Regions from separate parts of the Nakamurella flavida genome, predicted to be linked through region 1. Evidence: riboswitches for the same ligand, from Rfam matches in the RefSeq annotation. Region 1 holds a riboswitch; each other region holds the start of a gene.
The links. Region 1 has a riboswitch for S-adenosylmethionine ahead of thrC (threonine synthase). Riboswitches for the same ligand answer to the same signal wherever they lie in the genome.

Region 1 (9,443 bases):
ATTCACGTCGCCCTCGGTCCGCACGGTCACCAGGTCGACCGATGTCCGGGCGTGCCCGGCGATCCGCCCGGCGATCTGGCCGGACTGGGCCAGCGCCAGCGCGCTGCCCCGGGTGCCGACGCGCAGCACACCGGGACCACCCGCCGGCTCGCCGAGCGGTGCAGGGGAGGAGGTCACGCCGGCAGGGTCCCCGGGATGCCGGAGGCGACCAGGGCGGACCCGGTGACCTCGAGGCCGGCCCAGTCGGCCGCGGAATCGACGGCGGCGGTGGTGGGCTTGGCGCCGCGGGAGTTCCGGCAGCAGCCCGGCGCGCAGAAGTCCGGTCGGGCCGGCAGGTCCACGGCGCTGGCATCCACGCCGGCGCCGTAGCCGACCGTCGTCCCGGACAGTCGGCGGACGACGAGATCGGCGAGATCGGCGACGAAACGCGGATCGGTGCCCGGGGTCCGGACGCGGCGGAAGAACAGCTCGTGCTTCTCCGCCGTCTCCAGGGCCTCGTTGTCCAGATCCCAGATGACCTCGACGTGATCGGAGACGAAGCCGATCGGGACCACGATCACCCCGCGACGCCCGGCGGCGGCGAGATCGTCGATGATGTCGTTGATGTCGGGCTCCAGCCACGGCATCGACGGCGGGCCGGACCGCGACTGGTAGCCCAGCTGCCAGGTCGGCACCGCAGCGCCCAGCGCCTTCTCCGCCTGCGCCATGACCTCCCGGGCCACCGCGAGGTGCTGCGTGACGTAGGCGCCACCGTTGCCGTGGTCGTCCAGGGTGGCCGACCCCGATGAGTCGCCCATGGTGTTCGGCACCGAGTGGGTGGTGAAGACGACCTCGAGATCGGTTGCCGCCAGGCCCTTCTCGGACGCCTCGCGCAGCGCCTCGACGGTGCCGTCGACGAACGGGGCCAGGAAACCGGGCTGGTCGAAGTACGGCCGGACCTTGTCGACCCGTACCGACCCCACGAGGCCGGTGCGCTCCAGGGCCATGCCGAAGTCCTCCCGGTACTGCCGGCACGAGGAGTACGACGAGTAGGCGGACGTGGCCACGCCGAGCAGCCGGACGAGCCCGTCCCGGTGGGCCTGGGTGATGGTGTCGCCGACGAACGGTGCCCAGTTGCGGTTGCCCCACAGGACCGGGACGTCGATCCCGCGGCCACGCAGCTCGGCCTCCAGGGCCTCGCGCAGTGCGCGGCTCTGGGCGTTGATCGGGGAGACCCCGCCCAGGGCCTGGTAGTGGTGGGACACCTCGATGAGACGCTCCTCCGGGATCCCGCGGCCGCGGGTCACGTTGCGCAGGAACGGCATCACATCGTCCGGGCCCTCCGGCCCGCCGAACCCGGCCAGCAGCACGGCGTCGTAGCCGGGCACGCCGGGACCGCTCGCGGTACCGGCAGTGGTCGCGGTGACGGAGCCGGTGGCGCCGGGACCGGTCCCGGGGGCGGCAGCGAGATCGGTCATGACAGCACCTCGACCACACCGGCCTCGTCGACCCGGCGGCCGGAGAAGAACGGGGTCTCCTCGCGCACGTGCATGCGGGCACCGGAGGCACGGAGATGGCGCATCAGGTCGACGGTGTCGTGCAGCTCGTCGGCCTCCAGGGCCAGCAGCCACTCGTAGTCGCCGAGCGCGAACGCGGCGACGGTGTTGGACAACACCTGGTCGTAGGCCCGGCCCATCATGCCGTGCTCCACCAGCATGCTGCGGCGCTCCTGGTCCGGCAGCAGGTACCACTCGAAGGAACGGACGAACGGGTACACGGTGGCCCACTCCTTGGCGGGCATGCCGGCCAGGAACGCGGGTACGTGCCCCTTGTTGAACTCGGCGGGCCGGTGCAGGCCCATGGCCGACCAGAACGGGGTGAGCGTCCGGCCCACGGCGGTGCGGCGCAGCGCGCGGGCGGCGTCCTGCAGCTTCTCCGGGGTGGCGGCGTGCCACCAGACCATGAGATCGGCGTCCGCACGCAGACCGGAGACGTCGTAGAAGCCGCGGATGACGACGTCCTGCTCGGCCAGGTCGGCGACGAGCTGGGTGAGCTCCTCGACGGCCTTCTCGGTCGGGGAGTCGAACTCGGCGGTGCGGCGGTAGACGGCATAGGTGGTGTAACGGATCTGCGCGTTGATCTCCCGCGCAGTGGGGCCGCGGCGCGCCGCCGGATCGGCGGGAGCGGCCGCTGCGGGGGCGTGCGCGTCCGGGGCCTGCGGAGCCCCGTCGGTCTGCGATGTCATGACTCCATCCTCCCCCAATCCCCGGCGGGCCCCCGGGTCACGGGGGCGGATGTGGTCGAGATGACGTGCCGGGGTCCAGGGTCAGCCGGCCGGCCGGGTGTCGACCTGGTCCGCGGCGGGGCCGGGGGCGTCCACGGCCGGGGTGGGATCCAGCAACCGTCGAGCGGTCTCCCGGGCGTCGGCGACCGTCGCGGCCAGTCCGGTGCCGGCGACGAAGGTGCCCGTCACCGCGAGCGGGTGCTCCGGACCCAGCGCCGCCAGGGCCGCCCGGAGACGGGCGACCGCGGCCCGCTGGCCGACCCGGGGCGCCGGCAGCACGGACTCCCACGTGACGACGGCGGTGTCCAGCACCTGGCCCGGCCGCAGCGGGACCCCCAACAGATCGGCGGCGTCCGCCAGGGCGAGCGCGGGGAGGTCGGCCGGATCGGGCAGATCGGGCCCGCCGGACCCGGCAGAGCACTGTCCCTCGTCCCGGCCGTAGGACAACCGCAGCACGTGGACACCGGATCCGGCCCGTTCGGCCAGCCACGACCACTTGGCCGTGGCGTGGGTCAGGGCCTTAGCCCGCACCCCGGTCACCCCCGGGGCGACGAGCACGCCGGTGCCGCGGGGGGCGCGGTGCAGCTCCGGGGCGCGCACCACCAGGGTGGCCAGGCGGACCGGGGTGCTGGCCGCGGCGACGCCGGCCCGGGCCTCGTCGGGGACCAGGCCGGCCAGCAGACCGTCGGCGGTCCCGCCGGGGACGGCGAGCACGACCGCCGCCGCAGCGATCGTCGTCGACCCGAGATCGACGACCCATCCGGCGGCGTCGCGGCGCACGGCCCGGACGGCCGCCCCGGTGCGCAGTTCGGCGCCCGCCGCGGTCGCGGCGCGGGTCAGCGCGTCGGTCAACGTGTTCATCCCGCCGTGCAGCCCGGCGACGGCCGATCCGCTGCGTCCGGCGGCTCCGCGGATGCGCCCCGCACCCGCGGAGAGTGATCCGGTCCCGGCCACCGCGGCACGCAGGCCGGGGGTCACCGTGTCCATCTCCAGCGTCGACGGATCGGCGGAGTAGACGCCACCCGCCACCGGCCGGACCAGGCGCTCGAGCACCCGGGAGCCCAGCCGTCCGCGCACCGCGCTGCCCAGGGTGGCCCGTGGTCCCATCGCCGTCCCGGCGGGCAGCACGCGGTCCAGGCTCGCCCGGGCTGCGCCGGCCAGGCCGATCACCCGTCGGACGTCGGCGGTCCACGGTCGGGACGGGATGCCCAGCAGGCCGTTCGCGGGCAGCGGGGCGGCGCCGGCGCGGTGCCGGACCCACGCGCCCACCGGGTTCGGTGCCACCACCGCGTCGTCCAGGGCGAGATCGGCGATCAGCAGGGTGACCGCCGGTCGGGTCAGGGCGTAGGAGTCGGCACCGGCGTCGACGGCCAGACCGCCGACCCGGTGCGCGGTGACCGCGCCGCCGAGCCGGGACCCGGCCTCCAGCAGCAGGGTGCGGCGGCCGGCCGCCGCGGCCTCCCAGGCGACGAGCAGACCGGCCACCCCGCCGCCGACGACCACGACGTCCCACCGTCCCGTCGCCACCGCAGGCCCGGTCACGGCTGGTCGTGGATGAACGCCACCAGCCGGGTCAGCACCTCCGGGTCGGTGGTCGGCGGCACGCCGTGACCGAGGTTGACCACGTGTCCGGGCGCCGCGCGACCGCGCTCGATGACCTCGGCGGCGTGGGCGTGCAGGGCGTCGTCCCCGGCGAACAGCAGGGCGGGATCGATGTTGCCCTGCAACGGGGTCCGGCCGCCGAGCCGGGAGTTGGCCACGTCCAGCGGGATGCGATGGTCGATGCCCATCGCGTCCGCACCGGCGTCGCGCATGGCGACCAGCAGCTCACCGGTCCCCACCCCGAAGTGCAGCCGGGGGACGCCCAGCTCGCCGATCCGGCTCAGCACCCCGGCCGAGTGCGGGGCCACGAAGGCCTGGTAGTCGGCCAGCGACAGCGCGCCGGCCCAGGAGTCGAAGAGCTGCACGGCGGACGCCCCGGCCAGCACCTGGGCGTGCAGGAACTGCGAGGTGATGCCGGCGACCCAGTCGGCCAGAGCGTGCCAGCTCGCCGGGTCGGCGTGCATCATCGCCTTGGTGTGCAGGTGCTCCCGGCTCGGACCCCCCTCGACCAGGTAGGACGCCAGGGTGAACGGCGCGCCGGCGAAGCCGACCAGGGGGGTGGTGCCCAGCTGGGCGACGGTCCGGGCGACCGCCTCCGCGACCGGGGCGAGCGCCGCCGGATCCAGGACGGGCAGTGCGGCGACGTCGGCCGCGGTCCGGACGGGGTGGGCGACCACCGGGCCGGTGCCGGGGACGATGTCCACGTCCACGCCCGCCAGTTTGAGCGGAACCACGATGTCGCTGAACAGGACGGCCGCGTCCACCCCGTGGCGGCGCACCGGCTGCAGGGTGATCTCGCTGGCCAGGTCCGGGTCCAGGCAGGAGTCGAGCATGGCGACCCCGGCGCGGATCGCGCGGTACTCGGGCAGCGAGCGGCCGGCCTGCCGCATGAACCACACGGGGTGACCGGCGGTCGGCCGGCCGGCCAGCGCGGTGACCAGGGCGGAATCCGTGGTGCGGCCGTCCCGGAGCGGGTGGTCGACGGGCAGGGCTGGGTGGGCGGGGGCGTGATCCGTGCGGGTGTCCATGGTGCCCCCATCGTCCCAGAGCGGTGGGAGTGCCCGGCCGGGCCGTCGCGGAAAGGTGATCTGGACCGCGTCCAAACTGGCCGTTTCCACCGCCCGGTGTGCATCCGGCCAGCTCAGCCGATGTGACCTGCGCCGGTGGTGCCCGGGGCGGATCATCTGGTAAGGGTCGCCTTCGTGGAGACGCGCCGTTCGCGTCGCTAGCATTCAGATCATGCTCATGGTTCTCGGTGCCAGTCACCACGACCTCGAGCTCACCCATCTCGAACGGCTGACCACCGGCGGCGATCTGCTCGATCGCGCCGTGCTGGAGCTCGTCCGGTCGGGCTCCGACACCTCCTTGGACGCGCCCGTCCTCGGGGCAGTGGTCGTGGCGACCTGCAACCGCCTGGAGATCTACCTCGAGGCGCGTCGTTTCCACGACGCGATCGACGCGGTGGCCGCCGCCGTGGCCACCGCCGCCGGCATCGAACCCGACGAGGCCACCGCCCTGCTCAAGGTGCGGGTGGGCGCCCCGGTCGCCGCCCATCTGTTCTCGGTCGTCAGCGGCCTGGACTCGATGGTCGTCGGCGAGGCCGAGATCGCCGGTCAGGTCGGCCGCGCCTTCCGCACGGCCCAGCTCGCCGGCACCACGACCACCCTGCTCAACGCGCTCTTCCAGTCCGCCGCCCGGACCGCCAAGCAGGTCACCTCGACCACGTCGCTGGGTGCCGCCGGACGGTCCATCGCCTCGGTGGCCCTGGACGTCGCCGAGGAGCGGTTCCGCGTCCCGGCCACCGCGCTGGTCGTGGGCACCGGTGCCTATGCCCGCGTCGTCGCGGCCGAGCTGCGCACCCGGGGCTGCCAGGATCTGCAGGTCTTCTCGCCCAGCGGCCGCGCCGACTCGTTCGCCGCACGCCACCACGCCGTCCCGGTCGGTCAGGACGCCCTGGTGGACGTGCTGGCCAAGGTCGACATGGTCGTCACGTGCAGTGGCGGTTCCGGTGACGCACTGGCCGCGGAGACCCTCCGTGAGGCCGTGGCCCGGCGCGACACCTCGCTGCCCATCGTGGATCTCGCTCTCCGGCCGGACGTCTCCGAGCCGGCCCGCGCGGTGCCCGGGGTGCAGGTCATCGATCTGCGCACCGTCTCCGAGCGGGTCGACCCGATGCACGCCGGGCAGTTGACGGCGGCCCAGGACATCGTGATCGCCGCGGTCGCCGCCTTCGAGGAGGAGCAGGTCGTCCGCCGGCTGGACCCGGCCGTGGTCGCCCTGCGTCGGCACGTCACCGCCGCCGTGGAGAAGGAACTGACCCGACTGCGCGGGAAGTACGACGACGCGGTGGCCGCCGACGTCGAGCTGGCCATGCACCGGGTGACCCAGTCGCTGCTGCACACCCCCACGCTGCGGGCCAAGGAGCTGGCCCGGACGGGGGAGGGTGCCGGTTACGTACAGGCCCTGCACACCCTGTTCGGCATCGAGGTTCCCGCCGACCAGGACGCCCACACCCACTGAGTGCCGGTGTCCGCGAAGTGCTGGTGTCGGTGGGGTGCGATGTCCGCGGAGCGCTGAAGTCCGCGGACCGGCGGCGCGTCAGCCCCCGGCCACCGCCGGGATGACCGCCACCGTCGACCCGATCGGGACGACCGTCTGCAGTCCGTCACCGAAACGCACGTCGTCCTCGTCGACGTACACGTTGACGAACCTCCGCAGCACGCCGCGCTCGTCCAGCACCCGCCCGGCGATGCCCGGGAAGCGGGTGTCCAGATCGGCCAGCACATCGGCCACGGTGGCGCCGTCGGCGTCCACCGTGGCCTGCCCGCCGGTGTAGGTGCGCAGCACCGTCGGGATGCGGACGGTGACGCTCACACCAGGCCGGCCTGCTCGAACGCGGCCAGCGTCGGCTTGATCGTGGCGGTGGGGCCGACGGAGGAGGCGATCGCGTCCAGGGTCTTCAGGCCGTCACCGGTGTTGAAGATGACCGTCTCCTCGTCGGGATCCAGCGCGCCGGTGGCCAGCAGCTTGCGCAGGGTGGCCACGGTGACGCCGCCCGCGGTCTCCGCGAAGATGCCTTCGGTCCGGGCCAGCAGCTTGATCGCGTCGATGACGTCGTCGTCGCTCACGTCCTCCACGGCCCCGCCGGTGCGGCGGACCACGTCCAGCACGTACGGGCCGTCGGCCGGGTTGCCGATGGCCAGCGACTTGGCGATGGTGTCCGGCCGGACCGGGCGCACCACGTCCTCGCCGGCCTTGAACGCGGCCGCCACGGGGGAGCAGCCGGTGGCCTGGGCGCCGAAGACCTTGTACGGGCTGGCGTCCACCAGGCCCAGCTCGACCAGCTCGGTGAACCCCTTGTCGATCTTGACCAGCTGCGCGCCGGACGCGATGGGGATGACGACCTGCTTCGGCAGGCGCCAGCCCAGCTGCTCGGCCACCTCGTAGCCCAGGGTCTTGGAGCCCTCGGCGTAGTACGGCCGGACGTTGACGTTGACGAACGCCCAGTCCTCCTGCTCGGCCGCGATCTGGCCGGCCAGCCGGTTGATGTCGTCGTAGTTGCCGTCGACGGCGACCAGGGTGCCGCCGTACGCGGCGGTGGTCAGGATCTTCTGCTGTTCGAGGTTGCTGGGCACCAGGACGACCGAGCGGATGCCGGCCCGGGCGGCCGCGGCGGCCACTGCGTTGGCCAGGTTTCCGGTGGACGGGCAGGCCAGCACCGAGAAGCCGAGTTCACGGGCGGCGGCCAGCGCCACGGCGACGACACGGTCCTTGAAGGAGTGCGTGGGGTTACCGCTGTCGTCCTTGACCCACAGGGTCTTCATGCCCAGCTCGCGGGCCAGGTTGTCCGCCCGGATCAGCTTGGTGTTGCCCGGGTTGATGTTCGGGGTGGAGGCGATGCCCGGGGGGACCGGCAGCAGGGGGGCCCACCGCCAGATGTTGTCCGGGCCGGCCTCGATCGCCGCGCGCAGCTCCTCGCCACTGCTGGCGAACTGGTAGGCGACCTCGAGGGGGCCGAAGCACTCGGTGCAGGCGTAGAACGGGCCGAGATCGACGCGGTGGCCGCACTCCCGACAGGAGAGCGCCACGGCGGGGCCGAGGTCGATCGTGGGGGCGCCGTCGGTCGCGGGGGACGTGGACAGCGTGGCAGAGGTGGTCATGGTGATGCCCTTCTGGCTCATCTTCCCCGCGACGGTCGTCGCGGGACGGATGTGGCACCTGCTGCCGCCGACCGGATCGCTGGGCGATCGATGGTCGGGAGCCGTGGTTGCCGGGGCTTCATCGGGCCGTGTCCCTCTGCCCCTCTGGATGAGGTCGTATGCACTTGTGGGTGTGGCCGGGAGTGCTGGTGACGCGGACCGCGGGTCCGTGCCCGGTCGCCCGGAGCGGTGCGGTCGGTTGATCGTAACCGACGATCGGCGACCCGCCGGGCGGTCGGGGAGACCGGCCGCCCGGCGGGGGCGGCGCCGTCAGCTGATGGTGACCGAGGAGATGGTGGCGTCGGCGGCGGGCAGCCCGTCCGGCCCGCCCCCGTTGGCCCCGGCCTGCGCGATGGCGTCGAGGGCCGCTTCACCGCCGGTGATCTGCCCGAAGACGGTGTAGTTCGGCGGGAGCGTCGAATCGCCGTAGACCAGGAAGAACTGCGAACCGTTGGTGTCCGGCCCGGCGTTGGCCATGGCGACGGTGCCGGCCGGGTAGGTCATGTCCGGCGAGGTCTCGTCAGCGAACGAGTACCCGGGCCCGCCCCGGCCGGTCCCGGTCGGGTCGCCGCACTGCAGGACCTTGAGCGAGGCGGAGCTGGTCAGCCGGTGACACGTGGTGCCGTCGAAGTATCCGGCCTTGGCCAGGAAGGTGAAACTTCCCACCGTGCACGGGGTCTCGGCGCGATCCAGGGAGATGGTCAGGGCGCCGCCGGGCAGGGTGAGCTCGGCGGTGACGGGCGGGGTGGTCGGCTGCTGGGCCTCCGGGACACCCACGTCCTTGGCCGCGTCACCGGTCGGCACGTAGTCGCAGGACGCCGTTCCCGCTCCGGTGGCGGAGCCGGACGCGCCCGCGGTCGTCCCCGCGGAAGGGGCGGCCGAGGAGGCGGGGGAGGTGGAGGAGGGGGCGGCGGCCGGGGTGGACGAGCAGGCGGCCAGCACCACGAGGGCCGCTCCGGCGAGGGCGGTGGCCCGTCCGCCGATCCGTCGGGTCGCGCGGGGACGGCGGCTGGGCAGGGCTGTGGTCACGGTGGTCTCGTCCTTTCCTCGTCCCTGCGGCGGTGCACGACGGCACCACCACGGAGACGGAGCTGGGTCGCTCGACCACCCAGGGTAGGCGAGACGGGTCTGCTGTCCGGTTCCCTCCTGGCTCCCGGGCGTCCCTGGTCCGGCTCTCCCGGGGCGTGGCCGACCGTCCGACCGACCGCACCTTCGGAACCGGCACCATCCGAGTGCGCGGTCCAGTGGCACCATGGGCGCGTGCCCGCTCCCGCCGCCCTGCCCGGTCCGCTGGTCCTGGTGTCCGGCGACGAGACGCTGCTGGTGGATCGGGCCGTGCTGCGGGTGCTGGCCGCCGTCCGTCGGGCCGATCCGGAGGT
Region 2 (9,443 bases), 290 kb from region 1:
CGGGGCGCGTAGAGATCGCGCCGTTCCTTCTTGATGTCGAAGGACCTGGTGTGGCGAGGGCCGATGTCGCCGGTGCTGCCGCCGGAATCCGTCACGATGCGCCCCCGTCCGCCGTTGCCCCTGGCCAGACCGTAGAAGGCCCCGGCGGCCCCGGCCACCCGGAAGGAGCGCGGGGAGACAACCCAACGGGGCGACGGCCCGACGAACCGTGGTCGGTCGCCTCCGGCGGAGGGTGATCGGTGCCCCCGGTGGGATTCGAACCCACACTGTGACCCTTTTAAGGGGCCTGCCTCTGCCGATTGGGCTACGGGGGCCGGTGGACCGGCCGGGCCACAGCGTGCCAGACCGGCGACCACGGATGCGGGTCAGCGGGCGAGGGACAGGGCCAGCCCGTCGAGGATGTCGTGCTCGGACACGGTGATCGCCTCGATGGCGGGGAGCCGCCGCCGGACCTCGTCGACCAGCACGGACAGGATCAGGGATCCGCCGCCGATGACGTCGACCCGGCCGGGATGCATGTAGGGCAACATCGCGCGGTGCGCGCGGGTGGCCCGCAGCAGGGTGTCGGCGACCCGGCCGACGGAGTCGGCGGAGATGTCGGCGAGGTGGATCGCGAGGGGGTCGTACCGCTGCAGCCGGAGCGCCGCGGCCGCGACCGTGGTCGCCGTCCCGGAGACGGGGATGAGCCGCCGGACGCCGGACAGCGGCAGCCGGTCCAGGCCGCCGGAGATCAGGCCGGTCGCCCAGTCCCGGGCGGTGGCCCGCTGTTCGGGGGTCGGCGGATCGGCGCGGAGCAACCGTTCGGTGATCCGTACGCAGCCCAGATCGAGGCTGACCGCCCCGGCGATCTCGACCCGCCCGCCCCGCATGTCGCCGACCACCATCTCGGTGGAGCCACCGCCGATGTCCACGACCAGGAACGGCCCGGTCGACGGATCGAGATCGCCGACGGCGCCGGCGAAGGAGAGCGCGGCCTCATCCTCGCCGGTGATCACCTCCGGCTCCTGGCCCAGGGTGTCCACCACCATGGCCACGAAGTCGGCGCGGTTGGCCGCGTCTCTGGTCGCCGAGGTCGCCGCCATCCGGATGTCCACGGCGCCCGAGGCCCGCAGGATCGCGGTGTAGTCGGCCAGGGCGACCCAGGTGCGGTCCAGGGCCTGGGTGGAGATCCGCCCGGTGGCGTCGACCCCCTCGCCCAGCCGGACGACCCGCATCTCCCGGTGCACGTCGACCAGGTGGGCGGGCACGCCGCGGGCCGGATCGGCCGGGGTGACGTCGGCGACGAGCAGCCGGATGGAGTTCGTCCCGCAGTCGATCGCGGCGACGCGCATCGGGTCGGTCGGCGTCCGCGCGGACGCGGGCTCGGCGGGGTCGGTCACGGCGGGTTCAGGCCAGCCGGGCGCAGGACTTCGCGCCACGGAAGTACTCGTCGAGCCGGTCCACGGCCTCGTCCCCGAGCGGGTTGACCCCACGCCCGACGCCCAGGGAGTGCGCGACGAGCACGTGCAGGCATTTGACCCGGTCGGGCATCCCGCCCGCGGAGACCCGGGTACCGAGGTCACCGAGCTCGAGCCGATCGGCCAGGTAGGCCTCGTGGGCGGCGCGGTAGGCCCGGGCGAGGTCCTCGTCGTGCTCGAGCCGCTCGGTCATCTCCCGCATGAGCCCCTCGGACTCCATCCGGCTGACCGCGGCGGCGAGGACCGAGCAGCACAGGTAGTACGTGGTGGGGAACGGAGTCCCGTCCTCCAGCCGGGGGGCGGTGCGGACCACCGCGGGTACCCCGTGGTCGCAGCGGTAGGCGACCCCGACCACGCCGCGCGGGGGCCGGCCGAGCTCGCGGATCAGCAGATCGCGGTCGGCGGCGTCGAGCGCGGTCATGGTGTCCCGGTGGCGTTCGGTGCGGCGGCGGGTTCGGTGACCGTCTCCCACAGCCCGGAGTACCAGGACTGCGGCGGCGGGGCGGCGGTGACGGGTGCGTCGATCACGACCGGGGCGCCGGGGGCGTGCACGGTGAAGACGGTGTCGCCGGGACTGACGTACTGCAGCCGGCGGCGGGCCTCGGTGCGGATGTGGTCGGGGTCCTGCAGCGCGGCGACCTGGGCCTCCAGGTCCGCCTTCTGCGCCTGCAGCTCGACCTGCTCGGCGGCCGCGGCGGCCTGCACGGACCGTTGCTCCAGGTATCCCCGCAACGGGAAGGCCACCGTCAGCGCGACGGCGCAGAGCACGATGCCCAGGATGGCCAGCTGGCGGGTGAGCCGGGACTTCGGCAGGACCGTCCGCGGCCCGACGGGGGACGACCCGGTCCGCCCGAACCTGCGGCCGGCCACGGGCGGGGCGGTCGCGGCCCGGTTGGCACCGGGCCGCGACCCCGACCGTTCACGCCGCACCGGGTCGATCCGACGCCCGCCGCCCCGGGGCCGGGACGGCCGGGCGGAGGGGCGGGCGGTCCGGCGCTGCGCGCTGGTCATCGAGCGTCAGGCTCCCGGGGTGTAACGGGGGAACGCCAGCTCGCCGAGGTAACGGGCGGCGTCGCCCAGGTTCTCCTCGATGCGCAGCAGCTGGTTGTACTTCGCCACGCGCTCGGAGCGGGCGGGGGCGCCGGTCTTGATCTGCCCGCAGCCGGTCGCCACGGCCAGATCGGCGATGGTGGTGTCCTCGGTCTCGCCGGAACGGTGGCTCATCATGCAGCGGTAGCCCGAGCTCTGCGCCAGGGTGACGGCGTCCAGCGTCTCCGACAGGGTGCCGATCTGGTTGACCTTCACCAGCAGCGCGTTGGCGGCGCCGCGGGCGATGCCCTCCTCGAGCCGCTCGGGGTTGGTGACGAACAGGTCGTCGCCGACGATCTGGATCTTGTCGCCGAGCTGGCCGGTCATCGAGATCCAGCCCTCCCAGTCGTCCTCGGACAGCGGGTCCTCGATGGAGACGATCGGGTAGCTGGCGACGAGCTCGGAGTAGAACGCGATCATCTCGTCGGAGGTCTTCTTGCCGCCCTCGAAGGAGTAGACGCCCTCGGAGTGGAACTCGGTGGCGGCCACGTCCATGGCCAGCACGATGTCGGTGCCGAAGCCGAAACCGGCCTTCTCGATGGCCTCGGAGATGAGGTCGAGCGCGGCGCGGCTGGAGGCCAGCGCCGGGGCGAAGCCGCCCTCGTCACCCAGACCGGTGGAGAAGCCGGCCTTCTTCAGCACGGACTTGAGCGAGTGGTAGGTCTCCGCACCCCAGCGCAGGGCCTCGCGGAAGGTGGGGGCGCCGATCGGCGCGATCATGAACTCCTGCACGTCGACGCCACTGTCGGCGTGCGCACCACCGTTGACGATGTTCATCATCGGCACCGGGAGGATGTGGGCGTTGGGGCCGCCCAGGTAGCGGAACAGCTCGAGCTCGGCGGACTCGCTGGCGGCGCGGGCCACGGCGAGCGAGACGCCGAGGATGGCGTTGGCCCCGATCCGGCTCTTGTCCGGGGTGCCGTCCAGGTCGATGAGCTTCTGGTCGATGACCCGCTGCTCGATGGCGTCGTAGCCGATCAGCTCGGGGCCGATCTCCTCCAGGACGGCCTCGACGGCCTTCTGCACACCCTTGCCGAGGTAACGGGCCGGGTCGCCGTCACGGAGCTCCACGGCCTCGTGCTCGCCGGTGGAGGCGCCGGACGGGACGGCGGCGCGTCCCAGCGAGCCGTCGTCCAGGGCGACCTCGACCTCCACGGTCGGGTTGCCCCGGGAGTCGAGGATCTCGCGTGCGCCGATGAGTTCGATGGCCGCCACGGGCACATCCCTTCGCTTGCCGGAGGTGTTCGTCTGAGCAGTGCAGGTGCTGAGTTCGGGTGCTGGTGCGGTGACTCCGGACCGGCCGGCCACCCGGGTCACGATCGGACCGGCGGGAGCCTGGCCGGGTACGGGGCCGAGGACAGCCTAGAGCCCTCGGTCCCGCGCTCGTGGCCGGACTCGCCCGCCCCCGACCCGGTGGCCGGCAGGCCACCGTGGGCGCAGTGGGCGGCCCCGACCGGCGTCAGGCGAACGCGGAGCGGACCACCGCGGCGACCTGGTCGGCCTCGATGAGGAACCCGTCGTGCCCGTGGTCGGAGGTGATGGTGAGCAGCGGACGCGCGGTGGGCGCGGTGGCGACGACCGCCCCCTCGGCCGGTCGGTACAGCCGGTCGGAGTCCACGACGGCGACGGTGATCGCGGCCGTGATCATCCCCAGTGCGGCGCGCACCCCGCCGCGCCCCCGCCCCAGGTCGTGGCTGTTCATCGCCTCGGTCAGCACCAGGTAGGAGTGCGGATCGAAGCGGGTACCGAGCTTGCGGCCGTGGTGCTGGAGGTAGGACTCGACGGCGTACCGACCCCCGGTGGCCGGGTCCTCCCCGGGCTGCGGGACGCGGCCGAACCGGGTGTTCAGCTCGTCGGCACTCCGGTAGGTGGCATGGGCGATCTGCCGGGCCACGGCCATCCCGGTCAGCGGGGCGGGGCCGCCGTGGTAGTCCCCGCCCAGGAAGGCCGGGTCGGCCCGGATGGCTGCGAGTTGCGGTGCCGCCCAGGCGATCTGGTCCGCCGAGGCGGCCGCGGTGGTGGCCACGGCGATGACCCGGTCGATCCGGTCGGCGTGCAGGACGCCCCATTCCAGCGCCCGCATGCCGCCCATCGAACCGCCGAGGACGGCGGCGAACCGGGTGATGCCGAGACGGTCGGCCAGCATCGCCTCGGCGGCGACCTGGTCGCGGACGGTCAGCCGGGGGAAGCGGGAACCCCACGCCCGGCCGTCGGGGGCCGGGGACGACGGCCCGGTGCTGCCCCGGCAGCCGCCCAGCACGTTCGCGGCCAGCACGAAGTGCCGGGCCGGGTCCAGTGGCGCGCCGGGCCCGATCAGCCCGTCCCACCAGCCGGGGGTCGGCTGGTCGGGGCCGGTCGGGCCGACCACGTGGGCGTCGCCGGTCAGGGCGTGCAGGACCAGGACGGCGTTGCCGCCGTCGGGGTCGAGCGTCCCCCAGCTCTCGTACGCCATCCGGACCTCGGGGAGCACCGCCCCGGACTCGGTGGTCAGCGGCCCGAGGTCGGCGGACCGACGGCCGGGGCCGGCGCCGTGCGGCACCGACTCCCGGGCCGTCGTCATGGTGACCACCGTGCCGGTGCGCTGGGGCGCGGCCGGCTCAGGACGACTTCGCCGCGGCGAACCCGGCCTCGAGGTCGGCCAGGATGTCGTCGATGTGCTCGATGCCCACGGACAGCCGGATCAGCCCGGGGGTGACGCCGGTGGTGATCTGCTCGGCCGGCGACAGCTGGCCGTGCGTGGTCGACGCCGGGTGGATGACCAACGAGCGCACGTCACCGATGTTGGCGAGGTTGGTGAACAGCTCCAGGGCGTCGGTGAAGGTGGCTCCGGCCTCGACCCCGCCGGCGATCTCGAAGGAGACGATGGGGCCGCCTCCGTGGGGGGCGTACCGCTGCTGCCGTTCGTGCCAGGCGCTGGACTCCAGGCTCGGGTAGGAGACCGAGACGACCTCCGGCCTCTGGGCCAGGAACTCCGCCACCCGGGTGGCGTTGGCGATGTGCCGCTCCATCCGCAGCGACAGCGTCTCGATGCCCTGCGAGATGAGCCAGGCGTTGAACGGGGAGATGGCCGGGCCGAGATCCCGCAGGCCCTGCAGGCGGGCCTTGAAGATGTACGCGACATTGGACTTGAAAAGCCCGTCCGGGCCGAGATCCCGACCCCAGGTCAGGTTGTTGTAGCTCGGGTCGGGGGTGTTGAAGCCCGGGAAACGTTCCGGATCGGCCAGCCAGTCGAAGTTGCCGGAATCGACGATGGCGCCGCCGACGGCCGTGCCGTGACCACCCAGGTACTTGGTCGCCGAATGCACGACGATGTCCACGCCGTGCTCGATCGGCCGGATGAGATACGGCGTGGGCACGGTGTTGTCGACGATCAGCGGCACCCCGGCCGCGTGGGCGACGTCGGCGACCCCGCGGAAGTCGAGCACGTCCAGCAACGGGTTGGACATGGACTCGGCGTAGAAGGCCTTGGTGTTGGGCTGCACCGCCGCCCGCCAGGAATCCAGGTCGTCCGGGTCCTCGACGAATCCGACGGTGATGCCCATCTTCGGCAGCGTGTAGTGGAACAGGTTGTAGGTGCCGCCGTAGAGCCGCGGCGAGGAGACGATGTGGTCGCCGGCCTCGGCCAGGGTGAGGATCGCCAGGGTCTCCGCGGACTGCCCGGAGGCGGTCAGCAGTGCGCCGACCCCGCCCTCCAGGGAGGCGATCCGGTCCTCCACCACGGCCTGCGTGGGGTTCATGATCCGGGTGTAGATGTTGCCCAGTTCCTCCAGCGCGAACAGCTTCCGGCCATGCTCGGAGGAGTCGAAGGCGTACGAGGTGGTCTGGTAGATCGGCAGCGCCCGCGCCTTCGTGGTGGGGTCGGGGCTCTGGCCGGCGTGGATCTGGCGGGTCTCGAAGGACCAGTTCGGGGACATCGTTGCTCCTGCAGGTCGCGTCGACCCGGGCAGGATCCCGGCACTGCGGATCCCACGGCGGAACCGACAGGGTCCGCCCGAGGCGGACCCGCGCTTGCCGGCCGCCGGGGCGGCGGTCGGCCCGGTCATCACCCGGGGCACCCCACCGCGTGTGGAGGGTTGCCGCCCAGCGAGCCGGGGCTTGGCGCTGGGACTCATGACCTGACCGGGATGGTAGCGCCGCCGTCCAGCGCGTGGAGGCCGCCCGACGGCGGCCGGTGTCGAGCTCGTCCTGATGTCGGGACCGGACAGAATGCGATGGCGGGGTCACGCCCGTGATGGCACGGTGTCAGAACCCAGCCCGACCAGCTCACCGGGGGACGCCGTGCGCGAGCTCGTCTACTACGTCGCCACCAGCGTGGACGGGTACATCGCCGACCCGACCGGTGCCTTCGATGCCTTCCCCGTGGAGGGTGACCACATGGCGGTCGTCCTGGACGAATACGCCGACGCCCTGCCCGGACACGTGCTCCGGGCCCTCGGGATCGACCCCCCGGGAACCCGGTTCGACACCGTGGTCATGGGATGGAACACCCTCGCCCCCGCCCTGGCGGCGGGCATCGACAGTCCCTACCCCCACCTCCGGCAGATCGTGGCGAGCCGGCAGGACCGGGATGTGGCGCCGGCCGTCACGCTCACCCACGATCCGGTGGCGACCGTGCGCGCGCTCAAGAAGGAGACCGGCCGATCCATCTGGCTGTGCGGCGGCGGTGAGCTCGCCGCGTCACTGCTCCCCGAGATCGACCGCCTGGTCATCAAGCGCAACCCCCTCGTGTTCGGCGCCGGCATCCCGCTCTTCGGCCGGGCGCCCTACGCCCCCCGCCCCTTCACCCCCGTGTCCGCGCGTGCCTTCCGGTCCGACGTCGTGATCGAGGAATACGTGGCGGCACGCGCGGGCGGGAACGCGGGAGGCGATCCCCGCCAGTCGTCCCCCTCCCCCGCACCTACGCTCACCGCATGCGCATCGCGGTGATCGGCGGCAGTGGCCACATCGGCACGTACCTGGTGCCCCGGCTGGTCCGGGCCGGTCACGAGGTGCTCGCCCTGTCCCGGGGGACGAGCCACCCGTACTCCCCCGACGACGCCTGGTCCTCGGTCACCCGGGTCACGGTCGACCGGACCGCCGAGGACGCGGCCGGCACGTTCGGCGCCCGGGTGGCCGCCCTGGACGCCGACGTGGTCGTCGATCTCATCTGCTTCACCCCCGAGTCCGCCGTCGCCCTGGTCGACGCCCTTCGCGGGCACACGGGACATCTGCTGCACTGCGGGTCGATCTGGCGGTACGGGGTGAGCCACAAGCTGCCGATGCACGAGGACGACACCTCGCCCCCGTTCGGCGAGTACGGCGTGCAGAAGGCGGCCATCGCCGAGCTGCTCGCCGCGGAGACGCGGGGCGGCGGGCTGGTCACCACCGTCGTGCAGCCCGGGCACATCAGCGGCCCCGGCTGGATGCCCATCGGGCCGCTGGGCAACCTCGATCCTGGCGTGTGGCAGGCACTGTGCGCCGGGGAGGAGATCGCCGTCCCCGGCGCCGGGTCCGAACTCCTGCACCACGTGCACGCCGACGACGTGGCCCAGGTGTTCGCCCTGGCCGTCGAGCACCGGGACGCCGCCGCCGGGCAGGCGTTCAACGCGGTGGCGCCGTCGGCGTTGACCGTCCGCGGTTTCCTGGAGATCGCCGCGGGCTGGTTCGACCAGCCCCTGCGCACCCGGTCGGTGAGCTGGGACGAGTTCCGCGCCGGCACAACCGCCGAGTTCGCCGACGCCAGCTGGGAGCACCTGCACCGCAGCCAGTTCGCGTCCCTCGACAAGGCCCGCACCCTGCTCGGTCACGTCCCGATCGCCGAGCCGGAGGAGGCCGTCCGCGAGGGCATCGCGTGGCTGATCGAGCACGGCGAGCTCGAGGTCCGGAACCCGCTGGTGGGCTCCGGACGCCGGTTGTGACGGTCGTCGCGGCCGGAACGCCCAGGTGAGGTCATCGGCCCCGGGACAATCGACGAAGGAGCACGCACGTCGCACACCCGACCGGGAGGACCCGTCCTGATGTCTGCCACCGCCCTCGTCAAGGCGTTCCGCCTCGTCTCGTTCGCCGAGGCGGTGTCGTGGACCGGGCTGCTCATCGGGATGTTCTTCAAGTGGGTCGTGCAGTCCGGCGAGGTCGGCGTGCAGGTCTTCGGGCCCATCCACGGCGCGGTGTTCGTCGCCTACGTAGTCATCGCGCTGCTCACCGCCCGCGCGCAGCGGTGGTCGCTGTGGACGACGTTCCTGGCCCTGGGCGCGTCGATCCCGCCGCTGTTCACGCTGTGGTTCGAGCGCTGGGCCCATCGCACCGGCCATCTCGACCCGGCCCGCGCGGGTCGCACCGCCACCGCCTGACGCCCCGCCCGGGTCACCGCCGGCCGGGCTATCCCCCGGTGACCACGCCGACGATGAGCACCCCGTTGAGCCCGACGATCGCCGCGGTGATGGCCCAGCCGGCGACCTGGGTGACCCGCCCGTTGACCTGCTCCCCCATCAGATCCCGGTCGGCGGTCAGCCGGAGCAGCGGCACGAGGACGAACGGCAGACCGAAGGACAGCACGACCTGGCTGATGATCAACGCGGAGGTCGGGTCCACGCCGGAGCCGAGCACGATCAGGGCCGGGATGAGTGTGATCACCCGACGCCAGACCACCGGGATCCGCTTGTGGATCAGGCCGTCCATGATGACGCTGCCCGCATAGCTGCCGACGGACGCCGACGCCAGGCCCGACGCCAGCAGGCCGATCGCGAACATCAGGCCGATCACCGGCCCGAGCCCGGCCGTCACGGCCGCGTGCGCACCCTCGATGGTGTCCACCCCGTCCACCCCACGCAGGGCGGACGCCGCGAGCAGCAGCATGGAGATGTTGACCGCACCGGCCAGCACCATCGCGATCCCCACGTCGACGCGGGTGGCCGACAG
Region 3 (9,443 bases), 460 kb from region 1:
CACCTGCGCACGTCGAGGGACGTCTCCGCCCACGCCGTGTACGCAGCCGGGTCCACCCCCGGTGGCCACGCGAGATGGCCGATCCCCCCCGAAGCCGGTACTCACGCTCCGTTGCATCGGAACGATAGAGGCACCCCTATGGCTGAGCAAGAGGTGTCGAACGGGTGACTGGACATGTCCTGAACGGGGACGACCACTCCTCTGCCGATCGGTGGGTACCGAGATTCACTCGCGCTGCGCGCCCCATCCTTCAGCGGACCGCCCGGCCACCCCGCCCTGCACGCGCCATGATCACGGCCGTGACGGCGACCTCGATCGCGCCGAGCACGGCCAGCACGATGCCGAGCTTGTCCAGGGTGACGATCGGCGTCCGGACGCCGCGAGTGGTGAGGGCGAGGACAACCCCGATGACGATCAGGGTGCCGCCGGTGAGCAGGTGCAGTTTGTCGGTAGACACGGGGGCTCCTTGATGGACGAATGCCGGAAGAGCGGGCTCGGACAGGGAAACAATCAGGGGGACAGGGGCAGGTGAGCATTCCGGGCGAAATCGGGAGGTCCCTCGGCCATGGTGCGAACCCCGTGATCTCCGTCCGGGAATGCACGTCCCTCCGACGCGGGGCAGATCCACCGGAGGTGTGGTCGGAAGTTTCCGCTGACGTCCACCCTGCCGACGGGCGACCCCCCGGTCAAGGGGGCGCCGGCCGCGCGACATGCCGCTCCGGCGGAAGGTCGCACTGGTCCTGAGCTGCGCAGACAGCGCAATCGGGCCCGCTGGGACACCTCACGTGCGAACCGTGGCGGGTTCACGCCATCCCGGTCCACAGCCGCCCGGGAGAGCACGGACACCTCAGGGAGAAGAGAGCCGGCGTCGCCGACCCGATGGTCAGGACGGGAATGCATCCGGACGGGATCCGGTCCGGGCGGAATGCCTTCCGGGTTGATTCTCCGACGGGGTCGAACGGCTACAGCCAACCGAGGGCGGCCGCGCGGACGCCCGCCGCGAAACGACTGCTCGTCCCCATCAGGGCCATCGCCGCACCCACCCGGCGTTGCACGGTGCGGTGCGAGAGGCGCAGCCGCCGGGCCACGGCCTCGTCGGTCAGCCCTTCGGACAGCAACTGGAGGATCTCCCGGATCTCGGTGACCCGGAGGGCCTGCGGTGAGTCGTCCCCGATCACGTGGGCGGAGTCCCACAGTGCATCGAACTGACGGATGAGGCTGTCCACCATCGCCGGTTCCCGGACGAGGAGGGCCGGGCCGCCGTCCGCGTCGACGACGGCCGGAATGACCGCCGCCTCAGCGTCCACCACGATCATCCGCTGCATCGGCCGGCCGGTGGTTCGCACCTGCACCCCGGTCGCCGCCCACTCGGCGAAGTACCGCAGGCCCTCGGGCGCCTGCACCGCGGCCAGGCCACACAGGGAGCGCAGAGCGACGCCCCGGCGCAACAACGCCTGGTCGTCCTCCCAGTGCTCCCGCAGGAAGTCGTCCGGGTACGGCCCACCGGGCAGGGTGCACCGAACCTCGTGGACAGCGCCGTCCCACAGCTCGTCCAGGACGGCGACGACCCGGGACGAATCCGCCAGTCGCTCGACGGCGACCGGCTCGGGACCCGGGCCCCCCTCGGCCCCGGTCATCTCAGTCGTTGCTCCCCGCGAAGCATGCCTCCACCGCCGCCGGGTCCACCGCGTCGAGCGTGGCCGGCTGCCAACGGGCGTCGTCGTCCTTGTCGATGATCTTGGCGCGGACGCCCTCGGCGAAGTCGGGGCGGGCGGCGAGGCGGGAGCAGACGTTCAGGTCCTGGTCGAGAACCCCGGCCAGATCCAGGGTCTCGGCCCGCCGCACGGCGATCGCCGTGACAGCCAGGGCGAACGGGGACATCCGGCCGAGGGTCGCGGCGGCCCCCCGTGCCGCCGGCTCGGGCCGGGCCGCCAGGGCGGCGATCATCGTCGGGACGTCGTCGCCGACGTAGCAGGCGTCGATCCAGGCCCGGTCCCCCTCGAGCGAACCGGGGACGGCGCCGTCGGCGGACAGTGCGGGCAGCTCGCCGCCGCGGAGCCCGTCGAGCAGGTCCGGCAGGTCGGCCGACGGTACGAAGGCGTCGGCCAGCCCCAGGGTGATCGCGTCGGCGGCGCCGAACCGGGAGCCGGTCAGCGCCGCGTGCATGCCGCACTGCCCCGGCGCCCGCGCCAGCAGGAACAGCGCGCCCACGTCGGGGCACAGGCCGATGGCCGTCTCGGGCATGCCCACCTGGGTCCGTTCGGTGACCACCCGCAGCGAGCTGTGGGCCGAGACCCCCACCCCGCCGCCCAGCACGATCCCGTCCATGAACGCCACGACCGGTTTCGCGAACGTGGCCAGGTCGAGATTCATGGCGTACTCCAGGCCCAACACCTCGCGGGCGACCGCCGCTCGGGCGGCCTCGTCGGGAGCCGGCCCCGGCGCACCGGGCCCGAGTGCGGTGGCCAGGGCCCGGATGTCGGCCCCTGCGCACAGCCCACGCTCCCCGACGCCGTCGACCAGGACGACCTGCACGGTGGGATCGTCGCGCCAATCGGCCAGCGCCGCGCGGACGCCCGTCATCATCGCCGGGGTGAGGGCGTTGAGCCGACGGGGCCGGTTCAGCTGCAGGTGGCCCAACGCCTCCTCGACGGTGACGAGCAGCTCGGCCTCGTCGAGTGTCACGCCGGGGCCCGGTCCAGCGCGGGCGGCTCGGTGGCGTCCGGGTCGGTATCCGCCCGGGTCACCGGGTCCAGGCCGAGGCCGTCGTGCTCCAGCGGCGCCGGGGTCAGCGGCTCGCGTACGGCACCGCCGCCGGAGTCCACCCAGAGCCGCACCGCGCTCTCCCGCTCGACGATGCCGCCGGGAGCCGGATCCTGGGCCGTGACGACCGCGGCCGGGCCGGCCAGCGCATCCAGCGGCGGGCCGTCCGGATCCGGCGCGGCCACGAGCAACTCGGACGAGACCACCACCGACCGCGCCGCTTCCAGCGGCAGGCCGACGACATCGGGCACGGGGACACCGGGCATCTGCATGGGGGCACCGTATCTTCCGCGCGCATTCCCCGAACGGCCCGGTTCACGCCCGCGGCAGCCCCCGGAACAGTGACGGAAACGAGACCCGTTGCGTCGGCACCGACACTCGCCGTGACGATCACGCGGGTCTACATTGACGCGCGGGGAGGCCCCGACGCCTGGGCATGGCGGTCGCGACCTCCAAGCAGCACCGCGAGGCGAGGAGACGCCATGGCCACACCCGCACGTTCCGACGACGTCAACCCCATCAAGCAGCACGCCGGGAAGGCCACCGCGATCTCCATCGCCGCGGCTGTCGGCGGTTTCCTCTTCGGCTTCGACACCGCCGTCATCAACGGGGCCGTCGAATCGATCAACGGCCGGTTCCAGCTCGGCACTTTCGCCAGTGGTTTCGTGGTGGGCATCGCGCTCATCGGCTCGGCCGTCGGCGCCTGGTTCGCCGGGCGGATGGCCGACCGCCTCGGCCGCCCGCGCGTCATGCTCATCGGCGCAGTCCTGTTCCTGGTGTCGTCCATCGGTTCCGGTGTGGCCTTCGCCGCCTGGGATCTCGCCGTGTGGCGATTCATCGGTGGCCTGGGCATCGGCGTGGCCTCGGTCATCGGGCCCACCTACATCTCCGAGGTCGCCCCGGCCCACCTGCGGGGGCGGCTGTCGTCGCTGCAGCAGATGGCCATCGTCATCGGCATCTTCGTCTCGCAGCTGTCGAACAACTGGCTGCAGGGCATCAACGGCGGCGCCTCGGCGGAGATCTGGCTGGGCCTGGAGGCCTGGCGCTGGATGTTCCTCGTCGGGGTGATCCCGTCGGTCGTCTACGGCGTGCTGTCCCTGGGCATCCCCGAGTCGCCCCGGTTCCTGGTCGCCCGCGGCAAGGAGGACGCCGCCACCCGCGTCCTGACCAAGGTGCTCGGCGACTCCCCGGCCGCCATCCAGGAGCGTGTGGCCGACATCCGCAAGTCGCTGCAGCGGGAGGACAAGCCGAGCTTCGCCGACCTCCGCGGCCCGCGGTTCGGCCTGCACCCCATCGTCTGGGTCGGCATCCTGCTGGCCGCGTTCCAGCAGCTCGTCGGCATCAACGTGATCTTCTACTACTCCGTCACGCTCTGGCGCGCAGTCGGTTTCGACGAGAGCCAGTCCTTCACCATCTCGGTGATCTCCTCGGTGACCAACGTCGTCGTCACCATCGTGGCGATCTTCCTGGTCGACCGGATCGGCCGCCGCATCCTGCTGCTGGTCGGTTCGATCGGCATGTTCCTCTCGCTCGGCACCATGGCCCTGGCCTTCTCGCAGTCGATCACCACCATCGGCGCGGACGGCAAGGAGGCGGTCAGCCTGCCCGGCGCCTGGGGCACGATCGCCCTCATCGCGGCCAACCTGTTCGTCGTCTTCTTCGGTGGCTCGTGGGGCCCGGTGATGTGGGTGCTGCTGGGTGAGATGTTCCCCAACCGCATCCGCGCCCAGGCCATGGCCATCGCCACCGCGACGAACTGGATCGTCAACTTCGCGGTGACCGAGACCTTCCAGCCGCTGGCCGATCTCAGCCTGGCCGTCGCCTACGGGATGTACGCCGCGTTCGCCCTGCTGTCGTTCTTCTTCGTGTTCGCCAAGATCCCGGAGACCAAGGGCATGGAACTCGAGGACATGACGATGGAGACCCGTCAGCGGGTCAGGAAGAGCTGATCCGTCCGTCCAGGACCGCAGACACGAAGGGGCCCCGCTCACGCGGGGCCCCTTCGTGCATCGCCGTGTCGCTCAGCCGCGCGACTCCAGCAGGCGGAGCCAGACCTCGCTGACCGTCGGGTAGGACGGCACCGCGTGCCACAGGTCCTCCATGCTCACCTTGCCGACCACGGCCACCGTCGCGGAGTGCAGCAGCTCGGCGATGTCCGTGCCGACGAACGTCGCGCCGACCAGGGTGTCGGTGGCCCGGTCGATGACGAGCTTCGCCCGGCCGGTGTACCCGTCCTCCAGGAGCGCGGCGCCGGCCACGGAGGCGATGTCGTACTCGACGGTCTCTACGTCGATCCCGGCGTCCCGCGCGGCCTGCTCGGTCGGGCCGACCGAGGCCACCTGCGGGTGGGTGAAGGTCACCTGCGGCACCTGTCCGTGATCGGCGCGGTCGGTGGTCCGCGGCCCGTCCACCGGCTTGCCGGCGGCCCGGGCGGCGATCACCGCCCCGGCGATCCGGGCCTGGTACTTGCCCATGTGGGTCAGCAGCGCGCGCCCGGTGAGATCACCGACGCCGTAGAGCCAATCGCCGCCCACCCCGACCACGCTCAGGTGGTCGTCGACGGTGACGAAACCGTGGCTGTCGGACGTGTCCACCCCGACGGTGTCCAGGCCCAGGTCACGGCTTCCCGGGGTCCGCCCGGCCGCGACGAGGAGCTCGTCCACGACGATGCTCCGCCCGCCGAAGGAGACCTCGATCTCCCCGCCGTGGATGTTCCCCTCGCCGGTGTCCTGCGGATCGCGGCGGGAGACCGCGTCCACCCGGGCGCCCAGATGCACGGTCACGCCGGACTTCCGGAACGCCTCGAGCACCAGCTCGCCGGCGAACGGCTCGTTCTTCCCCAGCAGCGTCGGGGCGCTGCCGATGACGGTCAGCTCGTCCACGCCCAGGGCGCGCAACCACGTCGTCGCCTCGCAGGCCACCACCCCGCCGCCGATGACGGCCATCCGCCGCGGCACCTGGTGGACGTTCGTCGCGTCCCGCGAGGTCCACGGCAGGGCGTCGCGCAGACCCGGCAGGTCGGGCACGGTGGCCGTGGTTCCGGTGGCCAGCACCACGGCGAGACGAGCCGTCAGCGTGCGGACGGAGCCGTCGGACGCCGTCACCGCGACCGTGCGGACCCCGGCCAGCCGGCCGCGCCCGCGCACGACGTCGATGCCGATGCCGTTGGCCCACTTCACCTGGGAGGTGTCGTCGTGCTCCGCGAAGGAATCCCGACGGGCCAGGGTGGCCCCGGCGTCCAGGGAGTGGTCGCCGACCAGGCTCTGCACCCCGGGCAGGTGCCGGGCCGTGGCCAGCACCTCGACCGGGCGCAACAGGGCCTTGCTGGGCATGCACGCCCAGTACGAACACTCCCCGCCGACCAGTTCCTGCTCGACGATGACCGCCGTGCGGTCACTGCCCTGGATCGCGTACTGGGCGGCGATCTCCCCGGGCGGACCACCGCCGATGACGATGACGTCCCAGGTGTCCTGCGTGTCGGCTGCTCCGGCCGGGGTGGCGTTGCTCATGACCCCACGGTAGGCGGACGACTCCGAGCGGCACAGGTGGGGACCGATCGGACCGGAACAGCAGTCAGCCCCCGCTCGCCGGGGCGAGACGGGGGCTGACGTGCGGTGGCCAGGGCCGGGATCGAACCGGCGACCTTCCACTTTTCAGGCGGACGCTCGTACCGACTGAGCTACCTGGCCATGAAGCGGGCCGGACCCGAGAGAACTCGGATCCGGCCCAGGTACTGCGACCCCGACGGGACTTGAACCCGCGACCTCCGCCGTGACAGGGCGGCGCGCTAACCAACTGCGCTACGGGGCCTGGTGAACCTCGTCGTGCTGGACAACCGTACCGGATGAATCCGGTCCGACTTGCCGTACCCCCAACGGGATTCGAACCCGTGCTACCGCCTTGAAAGGGCAGCGTCCTAGGCCGCTAGACGATGGGGGCTGGGCCGGTAAAACCCGCCTCCAACGGCTGGCCGTTGGGAGCTTGGAAAGCATACGGCAGGCCGTCGGTGACTTCCAAAACGATACCCGCACCCCGGCGCGGGCACGACGATCGACGGGTCCACCCACCCCTCTCCCATCGGATCGGGGGTGACGAACCGCCGGGGGTTTGCTAGCGTTCCCGGCGATAGGTCATGAGTGTCAGCGCGTAGCTCCGGCTTGCTGACCGGCAACCCTCCCCCGCGGCGGGGTGCCCCGGATGACGACCTGGCCCGGCGCGCTGCGCGTTCGGGCAAGCGCGGACCCGGCGAACACCCTGGTCCCCGGCATGAGGGACATCTCCGATGACTCTGCTCCTGGATCGCCCCGATCTGGCCGCCGCCCTGGACGCCGTCCCCGCCCTGCGCTGGACGACGCCGGCCCGGCCGGCCCCCCGCGTCGTCCGCCACCCGCACGCCCCCGGTCTCGAGCTGTCCGGCGCCGGACGCACGGTGCCGCTGGCCGGCGGCGGGCACATCGAGTACGCCAACCTGGACGCGGCCGCGTCGGCTCCCGCGCTGGCCGCGGTGGAGCGCACGGTGGCCGCCGTCGTCGAGCAGTACGCCAGCGTCCACCGGGGCGCCGGCTGGCACTCCCGGGTCTGCACCGAGCTGTACGAGGGCGCCCGGCGGCCCGTCCGGGACTTCGTCGGCGGCCGACCCACCGACGCGGTGATCTTCACCCGGAACACCACCGACTCGCTGAACCTGCTGGCCCACTGCCTGCCCGCGCGGACGACCGTGGTCGTGTTCGAGACCGAGCACCACGCCGCCCTGCTGCCCTGGGTGCATCACCACGTGATCCGCCTCCCGGCCCCGGCCTCCCCCGCCGAGGCGGTCGCCCTGGTCGACGACGCCCTGCGCCGGCGGCCCGCCGGCCCCGCCCTGCTCGTCATCACCGGCGCCTCCAACGTCACCGGTGAGCTGTGGCCCGTCGGTGAGCTGGCCGCGGTGGCCCGCTCCCGGGGGGCCCGGGTGGCCCTCGACGCCGCCCAGCTCGCGCCGCACCGCCCGTTCTCCATCACCGAACTGGGCGTGGACTACGTCGCGCTGTCCGGGCACAAGCTGTACGCGCCCTACGGCACCGGGGCGCTCGTCGGCCCGGCCGACTGGCTCGACCAGGCTGATCCGTACCTGCTGGGCGGCGGGGCCACCGCCACCGTCACCGACGACGCGGTCACCTTCAAGCCGGTCCCCGAACGGCACGAGGCCGGCACCCCGAACGTGCTGGGCGCGGTCGCCCTGGCCACCGCCTGCCACCTGCTGGCCGGAGCCGACCACGAGGCCCTGGCCACCGCCGAACACCTGCTCACCGACCGCCTGCGCGACGGCCTGTCCGCGATCCCCGGCGTCACCGTGCACACCCTCTTCGGCTCCGGCGGGTCGGGCCGCCCGGACGGCCCGGGATCGGAGGCGGACGAGGTCCCGGGCATCGGGGTGGCGACGTTCACCGTCACTGACCGGCCCGCCGCCCTGGTCGCCGCCGCCCTGTCCGCCGAGTACGGCATCGGCGTGCGGGACGGCGCCTTCTGCGCCCACCCGCTGGTGCGCCGACTGCTCGGGGCGGCCGGGTGCGCCGACTCCGGCGCCGACGGGCAGGCGGTCCGCGCGTCCATCGGCCTGGGCACCACCAGCGAGCACGTCGAGCGGCTGATCGCGGCCGTCCGCCGGATCGCCCTGCACGGTCCGCGCCTGCAGTACGTCGTGCGTGACGGACGCCCCGTCCCCGCGATCGACGACCGCGCGACCCCGGTCATCGCCCCCTGGCAGTGAGCCCGCCCGCATGACCCACGCCTGCGGCACAGGCAGACACGACGAAGCCCGGATCCGCTGCGGATCCGGGCTTCGTCGTCGGTCGGAATCGACCGGGGTCGACCAGCTGCGTCAGGTGCGGGCGTGCCGTCCGGGCGTCCCGTCCGGCGCAGTCCCGTCCGTCGACGGTGCGGCCGTCGGGCGGGCGGCGAGATCGGCGACCCGCAGCTGTCCCGGATCACCGGTGGCGGCGTGCGCGCCCCCTCCCGAGGTACCCGCGTGCACCTCCCGGGCCGTCGATCCGGCGGCCGGAGCGTCGGCCGTGGCGCCGGTCGTACTCGTCTCCGTCGTGGTGGCCAGACCGGACGGCGGCAACGTCTCGGCGGCGAGCGAGGCCTCCTCGGCACGCCGCTCGTCGATCGCCGACATGGTGCGCAGCGGGATCTCCTTGAGCGTCAGGACGAGCAGGAACGCCAGCACCATGACGATGCCGCCGACCAGGTAGACCAGATGGGTCGAGTCCACGAAGGCCTGCTTGAACGGCTCGGCCAGCAGCGGATCCACCCGACCCAGGAACGAGGAGTCGTTGTTCAGCGCGTCCTGGATGGCGGCCTGCGCCCCGGTGTCCCCCCGGCCGGCGGCCACGAGGTTGATCGCCAGCTGGTGGCTCGGGCTGGTCGGGTCGGCGACCGCGGAGGCCACGGCCTGCTGGTAGGCCGGGGCCTGGGCCAGCGTGGCGGTGGACGCGGCGATGTTGGACGGCACGGAGTTGAACAGCAGCGACAGGAACACCGCGACACCCAGGGTGCCGCCCATCTGCCGGAAGAAGGTCACCGAGGAGGTGGCCACACCGATGTCGCGAGCCGGGACGGCGTTCTGCACCGCGATGGTCAGCGTCTGCATGTTCAGGCCGAGGCCCACACCGACCATCAGGAAGTAGATGTCCAGCTGC

Region 2: linked by a shared signal. The riboswitch ahead of J2S58_RS17235 (bifunctional o-acetylhomoserine/o-acetylserine sulfhydrylase) and the one ahead of thrC (threonine synthase) in region 1 are both predicted to bind S-adenosylmethionine.
Region 3: linked by a shared signal. The riboswitch ahead of J2S58_RS16490 (aminotransferase class V-fold PLP-dependent enzyme) and the one ahead of thrC (threonine synthase) in region 1 are both predicted to bind S-adenosylmethionine.

Annotation. Positions count from the first base shown of each region.
Region 1 covers NZ_JAUSQV010000001.1:4,180,888-4,190,330, forward strand. Annotated here, with positions in the region: gene hemC (hydroxymethylbilane synthase) at 1-177, opposite strand, end outside; gene J2S58_RS18485 (ferrochelatase) at 174-1,457, opposite strand; gene hemQ (hydrogen peroxide-dependent heme synthase) at 1,454-2,224, opposite strand; gene J2S58_RS18495 (protoporphyrinogen/coproporphyrinogen oxidase) at 2,306-3,805, opposite strand; gene hemE (uroporphyrinogen decarboxylase) at 3,802-4,893, opposite strand; gene J2S58_RS18505 (glutamyl-tRNA reductase) at 5,105-6,385, shown strand; gene J2S58_RS18510 (MoaD/ThiS family protein) at 6,464-6,739, opposite strand; gene thrC (threonine synthase) at 6,736-8,025, opposite strand; SAM riboswitch class I at 8,040-8,180, opposite strand; gene J2S58_RS18520 (peptidylprolyl isomerase) at 8,335-9,093, opposite strand; gene holA (DNA polymerase III subunit delta) at 9,325-9,443, shown strand, end outside.
Region 2 covers NZ_JAUSQV010000001.1:3,889,864-3,899,306, reverse strand. Annotated here, with positions in the region: gene J2S58_RS17270 (GyrI-like domain-containing protein) at 1-95, opposite strand, end outside; tRNA gene J2S58_RS17265 (tRNA-Leu) at 241-314, opposite strand; gene J2S58_RS17260 (Ppx/GppA phosphatase family protein) at 366-1,331, opposite strand; gene J2S58_RS17255 (DUF501 domain-containing protein) at 1,387-1,878, opposite strand; gene J2S58_RS17250 (FtsB family cell division protein) at 1,875-2,327, opposite strand; gene eno (phosphopyruvate hydratase) at 2,475-3,761, opposite strand; gene metX (homoserine O-acetyltransferase MetX) at 4,006-5,106, opposite strand; gene J2S58_RS17235 (bifunctional o-acetylhomoserine/o-acetylserine sulfhydrylase) at 5,144-6,460, opposite strand; SAM riboswitch class IV at 6,546-6,662, opposite strand; gene J2S58_RS17230 (dihydrofolate reductase family protein) at 6,825-7,472, shown strand; gene J2S58_RS17225 (NAD-dependent epimerase/dehydratase family protein) at 7,457-8,443, shown strand; gene J2S58_RS17220 (DUF3817 domain-containing protein) at 8,543-8,875, shown strand; gene J2S58_RS17215 (Nramp family divalent metal transporter) at 8,904-9,443, opposite strand, start outside.
Region 3 covers NZ_JAUSQV010000001.1:3,717,571-3,727,013, reverse strand. Annotated here, with positions in the region: gene J2S58_RS16535 (DUF5708 family protein) at 251-457, opposite strand; gene J2S58_RS16530 (helix-turn-helix transcriptional regulator) at 963-1,637, opposite strand; gene J2S58_RS16525 (enoyl-CoA hydratase/isomerase family protein) at 1,639-2,685, opposite strand; gene J2S58_RS16520 (PASTA domain-containing protein) at 2,682-3,035, opposite strand; gene J2S58_RS16515 (sugar porter family MFS transporter) at 3,246-4,712, shown strand; gene J2S58_RS16510 (dihydrolipoyl dehydrogenase family protein) at 4,785-6,272, opposite strand; tRNA gene J2S58_RS16505 (tRNA-Phe) at 6,379-6,452, opposite strand; tRNA gene J2S58_RS16500 (tRNA-Asp) at 6,500-6,573, opposite strand; tRNA gene J2S58_RS16495 (tRNA-Glu) at 6,630-6,702, opposite strand; SAM riboswitch class IV at 6,892-7,006, shown strand; gene J2S58_RS16490 (aminotransferase class V-fold PLP-dependent enzyme) at 7,046-8,512, shown strand; gene J2S58_RS16485 (MDR family MFS transporter) at 8,624-9,443, opposite strand, start outside.